Regions from separate parts of the Ruminococcus sp. 5_1_39BFAA genome, predicted to be linked through region 2. Evidence: predicted binding sites of a transcription regulator. Region 2 holds the regulator's gene; the other holds the start of a gene.
The links. Region 2 encodes Rex, which represses fermentation and respiration genes when NADH is low (regulators of the CRP and FNR family bind a similar motif). Its sites were predicted from a motif close to ATTGTTAANNNNTTAACAAT; they were not measured.
Positions count from the first base shown of each region.

Region 1: ACESZH_RS02255 (glycerol dehydrogenase) is a predicted target of Rex. The motif match lies at 5,383-5,402, and genes of this name have one in related genera.

Region 1 is NZ_CAXSVO010000001.1:504,316-512,337, reverse strand. It holds gene ACESZH_RS02280 (peptide ABC transporter substrate-binding protein) at 1-1,140, shown strand, start outside; gene ACESZH_RS02275 (ABC transporter permease) at 1,271-2,206, shown strand; gene ACESZH_RS02270 (ABC transporter permease) at 2,211-3,272, shown strand; gene ACESZH_RS02265 (ABC transporter ATP-binding protein) at 3,284-4,378, shown strand; gene ACESZH_RS02260 (ABC transporter ATP-binding protein) at 4,362-5,306, shown strand; gene ACESZH_RS02255 (glycerol dehydrogenase) at 5,436-6,533, shown strand; gene ACESZH_RS02250 (response regulator transcription factor) at 6,690-7,385, shown strand; gene ACESZH_RS02245 (sensor histidine kinase) at 7,433-8,022, shown strand, end outside.
Region 2 is NZ_CAXSVO010000008.1:45,963-53,984, forward strand. It holds gene ACESZH_RS10645 (response regulator) at 1-2,286, shown strand, start outside; gene abc-f (ribosomal protection-like ABC-F family protein) at 2,389-4,305, opposite strand; gene ACESZH_RS10655 (redox-sensing transcriptional repressor Rex) at 4,487-5,134, shown strand; gene ACESZH_RS10660 (NAD(P)H-hydrate dehydratase) at 5,240-6,745, shown strand; gene alr (alanine racemase) at 6,780-7,907, shown strand.

The DNA.
Region 1 (8,022 bases), on a different contig from region 2:
AAACTGAACGTACCTGTATCCTACTTCCTGTCTCTGATGTACTTCCCGACCTTCTATCCGGTTAACGAAGCATTCTTTGAGACATGCAGCGATACCTTTGGTACAAGCCCGGAGACTACACTTTCCAACGGCGCTTTTGTTCTTGATGAGTATGAGCCGGCAGCTACCGCTATTCATCTTACAAAGAACGAAGACTACTATGATGCTGAGAATGTTTCCCTGCCAGGTCTGAACTATCAGGTTATCCAGGATTCCCAGCAGGCTCTTATGAGCTATCAGACAGGAGACCTTGACCTGACTCTTGTAAACGGTGAGCAGGTTGACCAGGTTGCAGACGATCCGGAATTCCAGACCATCGGTGCCGGATATCTGTGGTATGTCAGCCCGAACATGGACGCTGTTCCTGAACTGGCTAACTTAAACGTTCGTATGGCTATGACCATGGCAATCGACCGTGAAGCCATCACTGTTGACGTATTAAAGGATGGTTCCCTTCCTACCTATACAGCAGTTCCGATGCAGTTTGCAGCAGGTCCGGATGGATCTGACTACTCTGCAGATCAGGAGAGATATGCAGATGTCTGCACATACGATGCTGAGAAAGCAGCAGAGCTGTGGGCAGCTGGTCTTGAAGAGCTTGGAATCTCCGAGCTGACTCTGGATATGGTTGTAGATGCTGACGATGCACCGCAGAAGGTTGCACAGGTTCTGAAAGAGCAGTGGGAGACAACCCTTCCGGGATTAACCGTAAACCTTACGGTAGAGCCGAAGAAACAGCGTGTTGAGGATATGCAGAACGGTAACTTCCAGCTTGGTCTTACACGTTGGGGACCAGACTATGCTGACCCGATGACCTACCTTGGAATGTGGATCACCGACAACTCCAACAACTACGGTCTGTGGAGCAACGAAGAGTACGATTCCATTATCGCTGAGTGCACCACCGGCGACCTTTGCACAGATGCTGAGGGACGTTGGGCAAGACTGTACGATGCTGAAAAGATCGTAATGGATGAGGCTGTTATCTACCCGCTGTACACACAGGCTAACGCAGAGATGATGTCCAGCGCTGTAACAGGTGTTGAATTCCATCCGGTTGCCCTGAACCGTGTTTACAAAAACACTGTAAAGGCTGAATAAGTAAAAAATCTGAATATTTCCAGCCGCACCGGGGGTCAAATCCCGGTGCGGTTTTTGAAGTAAGCCTGGCATTCTATGAGGAATCAAAAGCGGGCTGGCTTCGCAACAAAAGCAAACGAGGAGGAGAAACGTGAAAAAATACACTGTTAAGCGATTATTAACTTCTCTTTTCACACTTCTGGCGATTCTGCTTGTCCTGTTTATCCTGATGCAGCTCATGCCGGGTTCGCCGTTCAATGATGAGAAGCTAAACAATGACCAGCGTGCAGCACTCTACGCGAAATACGGACTTGACCAGCCTATTGTCGTCCAGTTCTTTAATTACGCGAAAAACATGCTGAAAGGCGATCTGGGTGTCAGCTACAACATTTCCAAGAACACACCTATTTCCCAAATGATCCAGACAAGATTGCCGATCTCCATTGGAATAGGAGGACTTGCTGTAACCTTAGGGGCTATTGTGGGGCTGCTTCTTGGCCTTTTGGCAGCATTGAAGCATAATACCATCTGGGACTCCCTGGCAACCGTGATTTCCGTTATAGGTGTGTCGGTGCCTTCGTATGTATTTGCTCTGGCGCTGAGCTATTCCATGGGTTTCCGCCTGCAGTGGTTCCCCATGCTATACAGCGCAAAAGCCGCCATGTCGTCCAGTGTGCTGCCCAGTATTTCCCTGTCCATGTTTACCATGGCATCTATAGCCAGGTTTACCAGGAGTGAGATGCTGGAGGTTCTGGGAAGCGACTATATGCTTCTGGCGGAGAGCAAGGGTATCTCCGGTTCCGCGCTGATCTTCAAGCACGCTCTGCGAAATGCACTGATCCCTATTATTACGGTCCTGGCTCCGCTGATCGTGGATCTGATGACAGGCTCCCTGGTAGTAGAAAAGATTTTTGCCATTCCGGGCGTAGGAAGCCTTCTGGTAAATGCGATCCAGTCAAATGATTACAATGTGGTCATTTCCCTGAGCTTTATTTATTCTGCTATGTACATCGGTATTATGCTGGTGGTGGACATTCTCTACGGTGTGATCGACCCAAGAATCCGACTGGCAAAGAAAGGAGACTGACATCATGAAAAAAGGCACAACAACGGTCGTGCAGGCGGCTCCCTACGTACCTGTGGATGCAGATTTCCAATTGAAAAATAATATAGAAGAAATCGGCATTGATTCCAATTTTGCGGCACAGAGCTTCTGGAAGGATGTCATTACCCGTTACTTTAAGAAAACAAGCGCAGTTGTGGGACTTGTCCTGATCATTCTCATCAGTATCATGGCTGCTGTGGGACCGGGTATGAATGAATATACCTATTCCGGGCAGACACTGAGTGAAAAGAACCTGGCACCCCGGGTAAAAGCATTGGAAAAGTTCGGAATTCTCGATGGAAGCGAGACAATGCGTACTACAAGAGGCTCCAAGACTGTAAATAATTATGTGGACAAAGGACTTGACGATACATATTACTGGTTTGGAAGCGATAACTTCGGACGCGATATCTGGACAAGAACCTGGTCTGGTGCCCGTGTTTCCCTGATCATTGCCGTTGCCGCTGCGATCATTGATATGCTCATCGGTATGAGCTACGGTTTGATTTCCGGTTATTTCGGCGGAAGGGTGGATATGGTCATGCAGCGTATCCTGGAAGTCGCAAACGGTATTCCACGTCTTGTTATTGTAACCCTTCTTCTTCTGGTTCTGCAGCCGGGTATGATCACCATTATCATTGCCCTGATGCTGACAGAATGGGTGGGCATGAGCCGTATTGCACGTGCGGAAATGCTGAAGCTGAAGGAACAAGAATTTGTCCTGGCCTCCAGAACACTTGGTGCTGGCAGCTTTTTTATCATTTTCAAGGAAGTACTGCCAAACATTATCGGACCGATCATTACCCAGGTAATGTTCTCCATACCGACTGCTATTTTCACCGAGGCTTTCTTAAGCTTCGTAGGTCTTGGTATTCCGGTACCCCAGTGTTCACTTGGCTCCCTGATCTCAGAGACCTTTAACAGCTTTACGACACATCCCTACCAGATAATCCCGCCGATCGTGACTATGGCGCTTCTGATGCTGAGCTTTAACCTGGTGGCTGACGGACTTCGTGAAGCACTTGATCCGAAATTAAAAGAAATGTGAGGTGATCATCCATGTCAGAAAGTAAAGAAAAAATTCTTGATATCCGTGACCTGGACATCACCTTCCAGACCACAGCAGGAACAGTCCATGCCATCCGCGGTGTGAACATTGACCTTTATAAAGGGGAGACCGTTGCCATTGTAGGAGAATCCGGTTCCGGAAAATCCGTTACCATGAAAGCGGCAATGGGAATCCTGGCTTCCAATGCAAAGGTGGAAAACGGAACCATTGAGTTTTCCTACCATCATGCGGACGGCAGTCCGGAAACCGTGGATATTTTGAAAAAAGACAAAAAATGGATCCGCAGACATATTAACGGAAAAAGGATTGCCATGGTATTCCAGGATCCCATGACAAGCCTTGATCCTACCATGACGATCGGAAAACAGATCATGGAGGGTATGATCTGGCACTTCAAAACTCCGAAAAAGGAAGCCTGGGACAGGGCTGTGGAGCTTTTGAAGGAGGTTGGGATCGAGGATGCGGAGAAGCGTATGAAAAACTATCCCCATCAGCTTTCCGGCGGTATGCGCCAGCGTGTTGTCATTGCCATCGCTCTTGCATGTAACCCGGATCTTCTGATTTGTGATGAGCCGACTACGGCGCTGGATGTAACCATTCAGGCAAAGATCATCGAGCTGATCCGGCGTATTCAGAAAGAGAGAGGGATTTCCGTTATTTACATTACACATGACCTGGGCGTTGTGGCAAAGGTTGCGGACTATGTAAATGTTATGTACGCAGGAAAGATCGTGGAAAAGGGTACCATCAACGAGATTTATTACGACCCGAGACATCCTTATACGTGGGGACTTCTGTCCTCCATGCCGGACCTGGATACGGACGATGAACGTCTGTATACCATTCCAGGTTCTCCGCCGAACCTGCTTCATGAGAAGCCAGGCGATGCGTTTGCGCCCCGTAACCGCTATGCACTGATCGTGGACGACAAGGCAGATCCGCCGATGTTCCAGGTTACGGACACTCATTTTGCGGCAACCTGGCTGTTAGACCCCAGAGCGCCGAAGGTGGAGATGCCTGTGGAGTTAAAGAACCGAATCGAACGAATGAAGAAGGAGGCAGAAGAACATGGCAGTCAATTATAATGCCGAACCGCTTCTTACCGTGGATGGATTAAAGCAGTATTTCCGGGTAAGCAGCAGTTATACGGTACATGCGGTGGAAAATGTATCCTTCAAGATTTATCCGGGGGAGACCTACGGACTGGTAGGCGAGTCCGGATCAGGAAAATCTACCATCGGACGAAGCATTATCCGCCTTTATGATCCCACAGCGGGAAAGATCCAGCTTAACGGCATGGATATCAGCGGCAAGATGAGCAAGGACACAAACAAAGCTCTGCGTACCCAGATGCAAATGATTTTCCAGGATCCGATGGCATCCCTGAACCCCCGTAAAAAGGTACGGGATATTCTGGGAGAAGGTCTGGATATCCATCATCTTTATAAGAATAAGGAAGAACGGGAACAAAAGATCAAAGCCATTCTTGCAAAGGTAGGCCTGGCACCGGAGCATGCGGCCAGATATCCCCATCAGTTTTCCGGCGGTCAGAGACAGCGTGTGGGAATCGCCCGCGCCCTGATCATGAATCCGAAGCTGATCATTGCAGATGAGTGTATTTCCGCTCTGGACGTGTCCATTCAGGCGCAGGTGGTAAACCTGATGAAGGACATCCAGGAGGAGACAGGCACAGCGTACCTGTTTATCGCCCACGACCTGTCCATGGTAAAATATATCTCTGACCGGATCGGTGTGCTTCATCTGGGCCATCTTCTGGAAACGGGAACCACTGAGGAGATTTTCGAAAATCCCCTGCATCCCTACACCAGAAGCCTTCTTTCCGCCATCCCCTCCCCAAATCCGGTGGTGGAAAAGCAGAGGATTGCCGAAACCTATGACTACAAGACCTCCGGCATCGACTACAACGCTGGAACCTATCATCACGCAGGCGGCACCCATTATGTGAAATGCACGGATGAGGAGTTTGCACGCTACTGTTCACAGGAAATATAAATTTGTTAGGAAAGTCAAGAACGTTCCCGCTGTTCCTTAAATCTACTGGCAGCGGGAACCTTTTTATTACTGTTATATTGACATTTCTTTAACGATGTTGTATGCTGAAACAAAAAGGAGGTATAGAACATGGCAAGAATACTAATCAGCCCCTCAAAATATGTGCAGGGTGCGGGAGAGATGAAAAAGCTGGGTACTTATGCAGAGGCATACGGAAAGAAAGCCCTTGTGCTGATCAGCGCCGGAGGATACAAACGAATCGGAGCTGAGATTGAGGAAAGCTTTAAAAATACCGGATGCAGTATTGTGTTCGACTATTTTAACGGCGAATGCAGCAAAACGGAAATCAACCGTCTGAAGGCCGTTATGGAAGAAAAAGACTGCGACCTGGTCATCGGGATCGGAGGCGGAAAAATCTTTGACACCGCAAAGGCTGTGGCTTACTACACAAAGACCCCGGTTTTGATCTGTCCTACCATTGCATCTACAGATGCTCCTTGCAGCGCCCTTTCGGTAATTTATACAGATGCAGGAGTTTTTGAAGAATACCTGTTCCTTCCGGCAAACCCCAACATGGTGCTGATGGACACGGAAATTATCGCAAAGTCACCAGTTCGTCTGACGGTTTCCGGTATGGGTGATGCGTTGGCAACCTATTTTGAGGCAAGAGCGTGTCAGAGAAGCCAGGCTACCTCCTGCGCAGGGGGAAAGACCACAGAAGCAGCCATGGCACTGGCAAAGCTGTGTTTTGACACCCTGATGAGCGAAGGAACGAAAGCGAAAATCGCATTGGAAGCAGGGGCATGCACGGAGGCTGTGGAAAAAATCATTGAGGCAAACACCCTTCTCTCTGGTATTGGATTTGAAAGTGCAGGACTTGCAGGCGCTCATGCAATCCACAACGGCCTGACTGTGCTGGAGGAATGCCATCATATGTATCACGGGGAAAAGGTGGCCTTTGGTACCATTGCCCAGCTTGTATTGGAAAACGTACCGGCTGAGGAACTGGAGGATATCATTGACTTCTGCATCGAAGTTGGACTTCCGGTTACTTTGAAAGAGCTGGGAGTGGCCGAGGTGACTGATGAAAAGATCATGGCAGTGGCGGAAGCTGCCTGTGCAGAAAATGACACCCTGCACAACATGCCTTTCGAGGTTACACCGCAGACAGTGGCTGCTGCATTGAAAGCAGCAGATGCCTATGGACATTACTTCTTAGGAGAATGATCCGCACCCATTTAATGGGTATAAGAGCTGACAGTTTGGATTTTCCGGATTCAGGCTGCCGGCTCTTTTATGCGTCTTAAGAAACAATTAAGAAATTCCCCCTTTCATCTTAAAAACTGTTTGTTATCCTAATTTCAGGTTAAGGGAGGTGAGAACGTGGCGAACATTTTAGTTTGTGATGATGATAAAGCAATCGTGGAGGCCATTGAGATCTATCTGCAGCAGGAGGGCTATGATGTGCTGAAAGCCTATGACGGGCAGCAGGCGATTAAAATGCTGAACAGCGAGCCTGTGGACTTGCTGATCATTGATGTGATGATGCCAAAGCTTGACGGCATCCGGGCAACCTTAAAGATCCGGGAGGAGAATCCGCTTCCCATTATCATTCTTTCCGCAAAATCCGAGGATGCGGATAAGATCCTTGGGCTGAACGTAGGTGCAGACGATTATGTGACAAAGCCGTTTAATCCATTAGAGCTGGTGGCGAGAGTGAAATCACAGCTTCGCCGCTACACCCAGCTTGGGGCGAGAGCGGGAAAAAGCGGAGCACACATTTATGAGACAGGCGGATTGATGGTAAACGATGATCTGAAGGAGGTTACAGTGGACGGGGAGCCGGTGAAGCTGACACCCATTGAATACAACATCCTTCTGCTACTCATAAAGAATCAGGGCCGGGTCTTTTCCATCAACCAGATATACGAAAATATCTGGAACGAGGAAGCCATCGCTGCCGATAATACGGTAGCTGTGCATATCCGGCATATCCGGGAAAAGATCGAGATCAATCCAAGAGAACCCAGATATTTAAAAGTGGTATGGGGACTGGGCTACAAGGTAGAAAAACTGTAAGACAGCAGAAACAGGACAGCTTGTGCAGAACATGAAAGGGGTAAAGTATGAAGAAAAAAAGGTATAGAAGAAATGCCGTGAAAGGCGTCTGGATCGTTTGGGTGCATATTGCAGCGGCTGTGGCGGTAAGCTGCGCAGCGCTGCTGATATATATAGTCAGCCAGGGCGTAAACCCGCTGGAAAAAGCGGACTATTATGAAAACTCTGTCAGCTTTGGTACCAGGCTTTATGAGTCGTCCTGGCAGATCCTGGGAAATATAAAGAATACGGCCAGGCTTTCAGAGTCGGAGTCCGCAGTGATAGATTTGAGTGAGATCCTGGATGGCTCTGCGCTGACCTACAGGAATGAATCGGGGCTTGCTTATTCCGTGGAGGATCTGAAGAAATGGGGAGAAAGCACATGGGAATATGGCTCCGACAGGGGATATGACGATGGGAGCAATATCCTGATTTGTAATAAGGGGGACGGCACATACGATTACTATTACTGCCGCGAATTCATGGAGCAACTGGACAGCGGGGCCTTTTCCTTTGAGGTTGACGAAGCATACCCGTCAGATTCAGACATGGAAAAAGCAAAGGCAGAGCTGATCAGAGAAGTGAGAGAGGAACTGGAGAACGGACAGCTTGAGGAGGG
Region 2 (8,022 bases):
GTGCAGGAGACTTTAGCTCATGATGCCCGTGCCCGTGGATTTGACTATCTGGGACTTTGTGCTGCAGACGGAACCATGGATATGATCTATGGTGAAGTGGTAGAATCGCTGAATCCGGAATTATTTCTGGAATCATTAAATGCGGGGGAGAGAAAGGTGTCTGCAGGCCTGGATGAGAAGGGAAACAGTGTTGTCCTGATGGGGATTCCGGCGTCTTATTACATGGAAGATGGCAGAGAATGTGCTGCTTTGGTGGCAGCCTTTCCTGTGGAGTATATTAGTGAGGCACTTTCTTTGGACGCAGATGATGATATGGTGTATTCCTATGTGATACGTCGGGACGGAAGTTTCGTGATTCGTAATTTTGATGCGTACCGCAACAACTATTTTGACCGGGTACGCGCCGTTTACAAGGACGTGAACGGAATGGATACGGAGCAGTATATTCAAGAACTCCAGGAAGCTATGACGGAAGGAGAGGATTATTCCAGTGAATTTGAAATCTACGGGGAGAAGCGGTATCTGTACTGCAGTGCTTTGCCTTATTCGGAATGGCATCTGCTCACTTTCATAACCGGTGATCAGCTGGACAGTATTATTAGCCGTTTCAGCAGTCAGTGGGTTTTTATATCTCTTTGCTGCTGCTTCTTGATTTTAGGTCTGCTGCTATTTGTCTTTTCTATGTATCTAAAAATGACACAGAAACAGGTACAGGAACTGCACAAGGCACAGATGGAGGCGGAACAGGCCAACAAGGCAAAGAGTGAATTCCTGTCTAACATGAGCCACGATATCCGAACACCTATGAATGCAATTGTTGGAATGACGACCATTGCCGGCGCCAATATCGAAAATACGCAGCAGGTACAAAACTGTCTTAAGAAAATAGCTCTTTCCAGCAGGCATTTACTGGGACTTATCAATGACATACTGGATATGTCCAAGATTGAAAGCGGTAAAATGAATCTGAATATGGAACGATTCTCTTTACGGGAAGTAATGGATAATATTGTCAATATTGTCCAACCGCAGGTAAGGGGAAAAAGGCAGCAGTTCGATGTATTTATCCATGACATTTCCGTGGAAGATGTATATGGCGACAGTGTTCGTCTCAATCAGGTGCTGCTGAATCTCCTGTCTAATGCCATTAAATTTACTCCCGAAGGCGGATCTATTCAGTTGTCTATGAGTGAGAAAGAATCTCCAAAAGGAGATGATTACATCAGGATCCATCTGCAGGTGAAAGACAATGGAATCGGAATGTCAGAAGAATTCCAGACGCGGATTTTTGAGTCCTTTATCCGGGAGGATAACGCGCGCGTACATAAGACTGAAGGAAGCGGTCTGGGTATGGCCATTACCAAGTACATTATAGATGCGATGGGCGGTACGATTGAGCTTAACAGTAAACAGGGTGAGGGAACGGAGTTTGATGTCTCACTTGATTTTGAAAAGGCTGCTGATTTGGATGTTGAGATGATACTGCCGGAGTGGAACATGCTGGTAGTGGATGATGACCAGCAGTTGTGTGAAAGTACCGTTTTATCTCTTGAGTCTATCGGAATTCATGCGGAATGGACATTGAATGGTGAGTCTGCAGTCAGACTGATAGAGATGCGCCATAAAGCGCATGATGATTACCATATCATTCTTTTGGACTGGAAACTGCCGGGGATGGATGGAATTGAGACAGCTCGGGAGATACGCCGGAAATACGGGGATGATATTCCGATTCTGCTTATATCTGCCTATGACTGGAGTGAAATTGATGAAGAGGCCAAGGCTGCCGGTATCAACGGATTTATCTCCAAACCGTTGTTCCGCTCCACGCTTTTTTACGGATTAAAGCCTTATGCCGATATTTCTATGGATCTGACAGACGCTGAAGAACCCAGGATGGACTTTACCGGCAAAAGGATTCTTCTGGCGGAGGATAATGAGCTGAACTGGGAAATTGCAGAAGAACTGCTGAAGGGCTTGGGATTGGAGCTTGAATGGGCGGAAAACGGCAGAATCTGTGTGGAAAAATTTCAGCAGTCCGAACCGGGATTCTATGATGCGATTCTTATGGATCTGCGGATGCCGGAAATGACAGGTTACGAGGCGGCAGATGCAATTCGTGCTCTGGATCGGCCTGATGCGGACATTCCTATTATTGCTATGACTGCAGATGCTTTTTTGGATGATATTGAGCGCTGCATGGAACATGGCATGAATGCCCATGTGGCAAAGCCGATTGATATGAAAGTAGTGGAGCACCTGCTGGAAAAATATCTGAACAGCTAAGATCATACGTGGATGAAGAAGCAGCGGAAAAAAGTCCGTACTCTTTCGAAGTGGAAGAGTATGGACTTCTTCAATACATAAATATGCTGATTCGATTGTAGTTTAGTCTGTTCCTGCAAGCTCCTCCCATTTTTCATAAAGAGTTTCTAATTCTTCTGCAATAGCAGCCTTTTCCTTGCTCAGTCTGGTACATTCCGCCACGTTGGTGCAAACCTCCGGTAAAACCATCGTCTCATCAATCTCACTGTCACGGCTTTCCAGTTCCTCGATCCGGGCTTCCACCTTTTTCAGCTCATTTTCACGTTTTCGCTTCTGCGCCTGCTCTTCCTTTTTCTGCTGCCAGGAAAGCTTGTTTTCGGAGGTCTGGCGGACCTCTGATACAACCTGGGCAGAAGGTGCGTATTTCTGGGTCATTTCATCTTTCTTTTCCAGATAGTAATCATAATCCCCGATGTAATTAACAATGGTCTGATTTGTTAAGTCCAGGATCCTGGTGGCAGTCTGGTTGATAAAATAACGGTCATGGGAAACATAAAATACAGTTCCCGTATAGCTGTTCAGCGCTTCCTCCAGAATTTCCTTGGAGGCGATGTCGAGATGGTTGGTAGGCTCATCGAGAATGAGAAAATTCGCTTCGGAAAGCATCAGCTTTGCCAGGGAAACGCGTCCTCTTTCCCCGCCGGAGAGGGCGGAAATCTCTTTGAAAACGTCATCACCTGTAAATAAAAACGCTGCCAGCATATTGCGGATTTCTGTTTCCGTAAGAGTAGGATACGTATCAGAAATTTCCTGGAATATGGTCTTTTCCATATGAAGCACATGATGCTCCTGGTCATAATAACCAATCTGAACCTTGGAGCCAAGGGTGAATTTTCCGGCATCCGCAGCCACGATTCCATTAAGGATCTTCAGAATCGTAGTTTTTCCTGTTCCGTTATTTCCGATAAGAGCCACACGCTCGCCGCGTTTCAGCTCAAAGGAGATATCGGTAAAAAGAGTCTGTCCGGGAAAAGCCTTGGAAAGCCCTTCCACACTTAAAACATCGTTTCCGCTGATGTACCGCGGCTCCAGGGAAATACGCATCTGGTTCTGAACCTCAACCGGCTTCTCAATACGCTGTATCTTATCCAGCATTTTTTCACGGCTCTCCGCACGCCGGATGGACTTTTCGCGGTTAAAAGAACGAAGCTTTGTGATAACAGCTTCCTGGTGCTTGATCTCTCTTTGCTGGTTTAAATATGCCTTGTACTGGGCATCCCGAAGCTGTGCCTTTTTCAGGGCAAATGCGGAATAGTTTCCGCTGTACATCCTCATTTCTCCGGCTTCGATCTCCACAACCTTTGTTACCACCTTATCGAGAAAATAGCGGTCATGGGATACGATGAAGACAGCTCCCGGATAGTTCAGAAGATAGGTTTCCAGCCAGGTGATGCTCTCCATATCCAGATGGTTGGTAGGCTCATCGAGAAGCAGGATATCCGGCTTGGAAAGAAGAAGCTTTCCCAGGGCAACGCGGGTTTTCTGACCGCCGGAGAGGGTTTCAATCTGCTTTTCAAAATCCTCCTCATCAAAGCCGAGACCCTTCAGGACACCGGTGATCTCGCTTTTGTAGGCATAACCGTTTTCCAGCTCAAACTGGTGGGTGAGCCGGGTGTATGTATTCATCAGTTCTTCCAGCTTTTCACCGGATACGTATTTCATTTCCTGCTCAAGAGTGCGGATCCGGTTTTCCATATCGAGAATATATTGTTTGGTGGTCAACAGCTCTTCGTAGATAGTATGGTGTCCGTGGATATCCTGATACTGTGCCAGATAGCCGATGTTTTTATCTTTGGAAAGGACTACGTTTCCGGAATCAGCAGGAAGCTCCTGCATGATGATACGCAGAAGAGTGGTTTTTCCGGCACCGTTATTTCCGATCAGGGCCGCTTTTTCACGTTCCTCTATATGAAAAGAGGCATCTCTAAGAATCACTTTTTCTCCAAATGCCTTACAGATGCTCTGGCATGACAAAATCATAATTACCTCCTTTAGCCCAATAAACAATATCCCTATTATACCCAATTTCATGCTATTTTCAAATGATAATTGGCAAAATATCAAAAAAATAGCAAAAATTTGGTTAATCAGCACAACTTTAATTGACAATAAAATGTCAGTTCGTTATAATTAACATAGTATTGTAAGGAGGAGAACATTTGTGGAGGCTAAAGAAATTTCGAGAGCAGTGATTAAAAGGCTGCCTCGATATTATAGATATTTGGGAGAGCTGATGGAAGAAAACGTGGAGCGTATTTCCTCCAATGATCTGAGTAAAAAAATGCACGTCACAGCATCGCAGATACGGCAGGATCTTAATAATTTCGGCGGTTTTGGACAGCAGGGCTATGGTTATAATGTGAGATATCTGTACGCAGAGATCGGTAAGATCCTGGGTCTGGATACCATACATCCCATGATCATCCTGGGTGCAGGTAATCTGGGACAGGCACTTGCCAATTATGTGGATTTTGAAAAAAGAGGTTTTCGTCTGGTTGGCATTTTCGATGTGAATCCTGTGCTGGAAGGGATTGCAGTGCGGGGCATTGAGATTCAGATGGTAAGTGAGCTGCCATTGTTTCTTAAAGAAAATCCGGTGGAGATCGCCATTCTCACGCTGCCGAAGAATAAGGCGAAGGACATGGCAAATGTGCTGATCGACAATGGAATCAAAGCAATCTGGAACTTTGCACACATTGACCTTGACGCACCGGAGGATGTGATCGTGGAGAACGTACATCTTTCGGAAAGTCTGATGGCATTATCCTATAATCTGAGCCAGTATCGAAAAGAACATGTTGATAAATAAACAAATTCATGCAAACAAAAAGGGCTGACGCCGTTCTCTGGTTTCAAGTAAGAGAGACGTGCGGCAGCCTTTCATACTTTATGCAAAGAAAGTCGGGTGATCAATATGAAAGAAGTGGTAACCTGCAGGCAAATGAAGGCTCTGGATGAGAAAACGATACGTGGAAAAGGAATTCCCTCTCTTGTGCTGATGGAGCGTGCTGCCTTAAAGGTCGCGGAGGAGCTGGAAGACCTCTGTACCCAACAGGAGAAAATCCTGGTAGTGTGCGGCAGCGGCAATAACGGCGGAGACGGGATCGCCATAGCCAGGATACTTTTTCTGAAGGGATATGAATGTGAAATTTATTTTATTGGAAATCAAGAGAAAATGACAGCAGAAACGGCTGCTCAGTGGGAGGTTGCATGCAATTATCATGTACCTGTTACGAATAACCCCAAATGGGATGAATATACTACTATAATAGATGCCGTCTTTGGCGTTGGACTTTCCAGGCCCATTCAGGGCAGGTACGGGGAAATCATTGAAGAGATGAATAAGGTCCATGCCAGAAAAGTGGCGGTAGATATCCCCTCCGGTATAAACGGAGACACGGGGGAGGTGCTGGGATGCGCCTTTCATGCAGACCTGACCGTGACCTTTGCCTTTTTGAAGAGAGGGCTGCTCTTTTTCCCTGGACGGATGTATGCGGGAAAAACTGTTGTGGCGGATATCGGCATCTACCGATCACCGGAGGTACCCGTGGAGGCTTGGTACGTGGAAACAAAAGATTTAGCTCTTTTGCCGAAGCGGGTTCCCTGGGGAAACAAAGGAACCTTCGGGAAGGTTTTACTGGTGACCGGGAGTAAGGGAATGTGCGGAGCCGCTTACTTAAGCGCAGCCGCAGCCCTGAAAACGGGCGCAGGCATGGTAAAGATTCAGACTGTGGAGGAGAACCGCCAGCCCCTGCAGACCATGCTCCCGGAGGCAATGGTAACATGCAGCTTTGAAGAAGAGGAAAATAAAAAAAATCTGGACTGGTGCGATGTGGTTGTGATCGGACCTGGACTTGGAACCGGAGCGGAGAGCAGAAAGCGTGCACATTATTTTCTGTCCAAAGCCTGTGAAACGGGAAAACCTGTCATCCTGGATGCGGACGGTCTGAATCTTTTGGCAATGAATCCCCAGTGGCGGGTATTTTTGAATGAAAATACAGTGGTTACGCCTCATTTGGGGGAGATGAGCCGTCTCTGCTGCCATCCGGTGGAGGAGATCAAAAGAAATATTGCGGAAACCGCCAATGCTTTTGCCGGGGAGACGAAAGCGGTCTGTGTGCTGAAGGATGCCTGTACGGTAATCGCGGATGGAAAGGGAAAGCTGTATCTGAACCGCTCAGGCAATGCAGGTCTTGCCACAGCAGGAAGCGGAGATGTACTCTCTGGTATTCTTGCCGGCGTGTTCTGTATGTATCTGGCGGCAGAGGAGCCTGTTGACAATGGAATGAAGGCAGCTCTTTCTGTGTACCTTCACGGAAAATGCGCAGACTGGTATGGAGAGAAGAACGGCATCAGAGGCATGACAGCGGGAGATTTGACAGGGATTTTGCCCCAAGTGCTCCGGGAAAACGAAAAATAGAGAGCAGCACAAAGAGATACGGGAGGATGAGATTATGGAAAAGTATAGCAGAGTAAAGGCAGTGATATCACTGGATGCCATTACACAGAATTTTGAGGAAATGAGGAAAAATATTAAGGAGGATAGCCAGATCATTGCTGTGATCAAGGCGGATGCCTACGGCCATGGTGCTGTGCAGGTGGCACATCTGATGGAGCCTTATGAATATATCTGGGGCTTTGCAACTGCTACTGCAGAGGAGGCGCTGGAACTTCGGGAAGCAGGAATTAAAAAGCCCATCCTGATCCTGGGAATTGTTTTTGAGGAACATTTGGAAGCACTTGCCAGAGAGGAAATCAGGATCGCAGTCTGTACTCTGGAATTGGCAGTAAAGTTTGCCGAGGCAGGAAAAAAGCTTGGAAAAACCGTACATATTCATCTGGCAGTTGACACTGGAATGACGAGAATCGGTTTTAAAGACGGGCGGGAGAGCCTGGGAGAGATCAAGGCAATTTCTGAACTGGAGAACCTGGAGATTGAGGGGCTTTTTACCCATTTTGCCAGGGCAGACGAGTACGACAGAGCACCTGCTATGGTGCAGCTTGAGCGGTATCTGCGGTTTGCAGATATGCTGGAAGGAGAGGGTGTTTCGATTCCCATCCGCCATTGCTCCAACAGTGCGGGAATCATCCGGATCCCGGAGGCAAACTTAAATGTTGTGCGCGCGGGAATCACCATTTATGGCATTTATCCTTCCGATGAGGTGGAGCGGGATATTGTAAAGCTTGCCCCTGTCATGGAATTAAAGAGCCGTGTTTCTTATGTGAAGGATGTGGAAAAGGGCTGCGAGATCAGTTATGGCGGCACTTATGTAACAGATAGGCTGACAAGACTGGCTACTATTCCGGTAGGGTATGCGGACGGATATCCAAGGCTTCTTTCCAATAAGGGATGGGTTCTGATCCACGGAAAAAAGGCACCAATCTGCGGTCGTGTCTGTATGGACCAGTTTATGGTCGATGTGACAGACATTCCGGATGTAAAGTCGGGCGATGAGGTGACATTGATGGGACGCGACGGAGAAGAATTTATCAGTGTGGAGACACTTGGCGAATTGTCCGGGCGATTCCCCTATGAATTTGTCTGCGATGTGAGCAAGAGGGTGCCGAGGGTGTATAAGTAGACACTTAGTGAATGGAACTTCCTTTTAAGTAACTTACCACGCATGTATACACAAGAAAAAAGTGGAAATACTATTTTTTAGAACAGGCGAAAGCCAGTTAAAATAGAAATCGGAG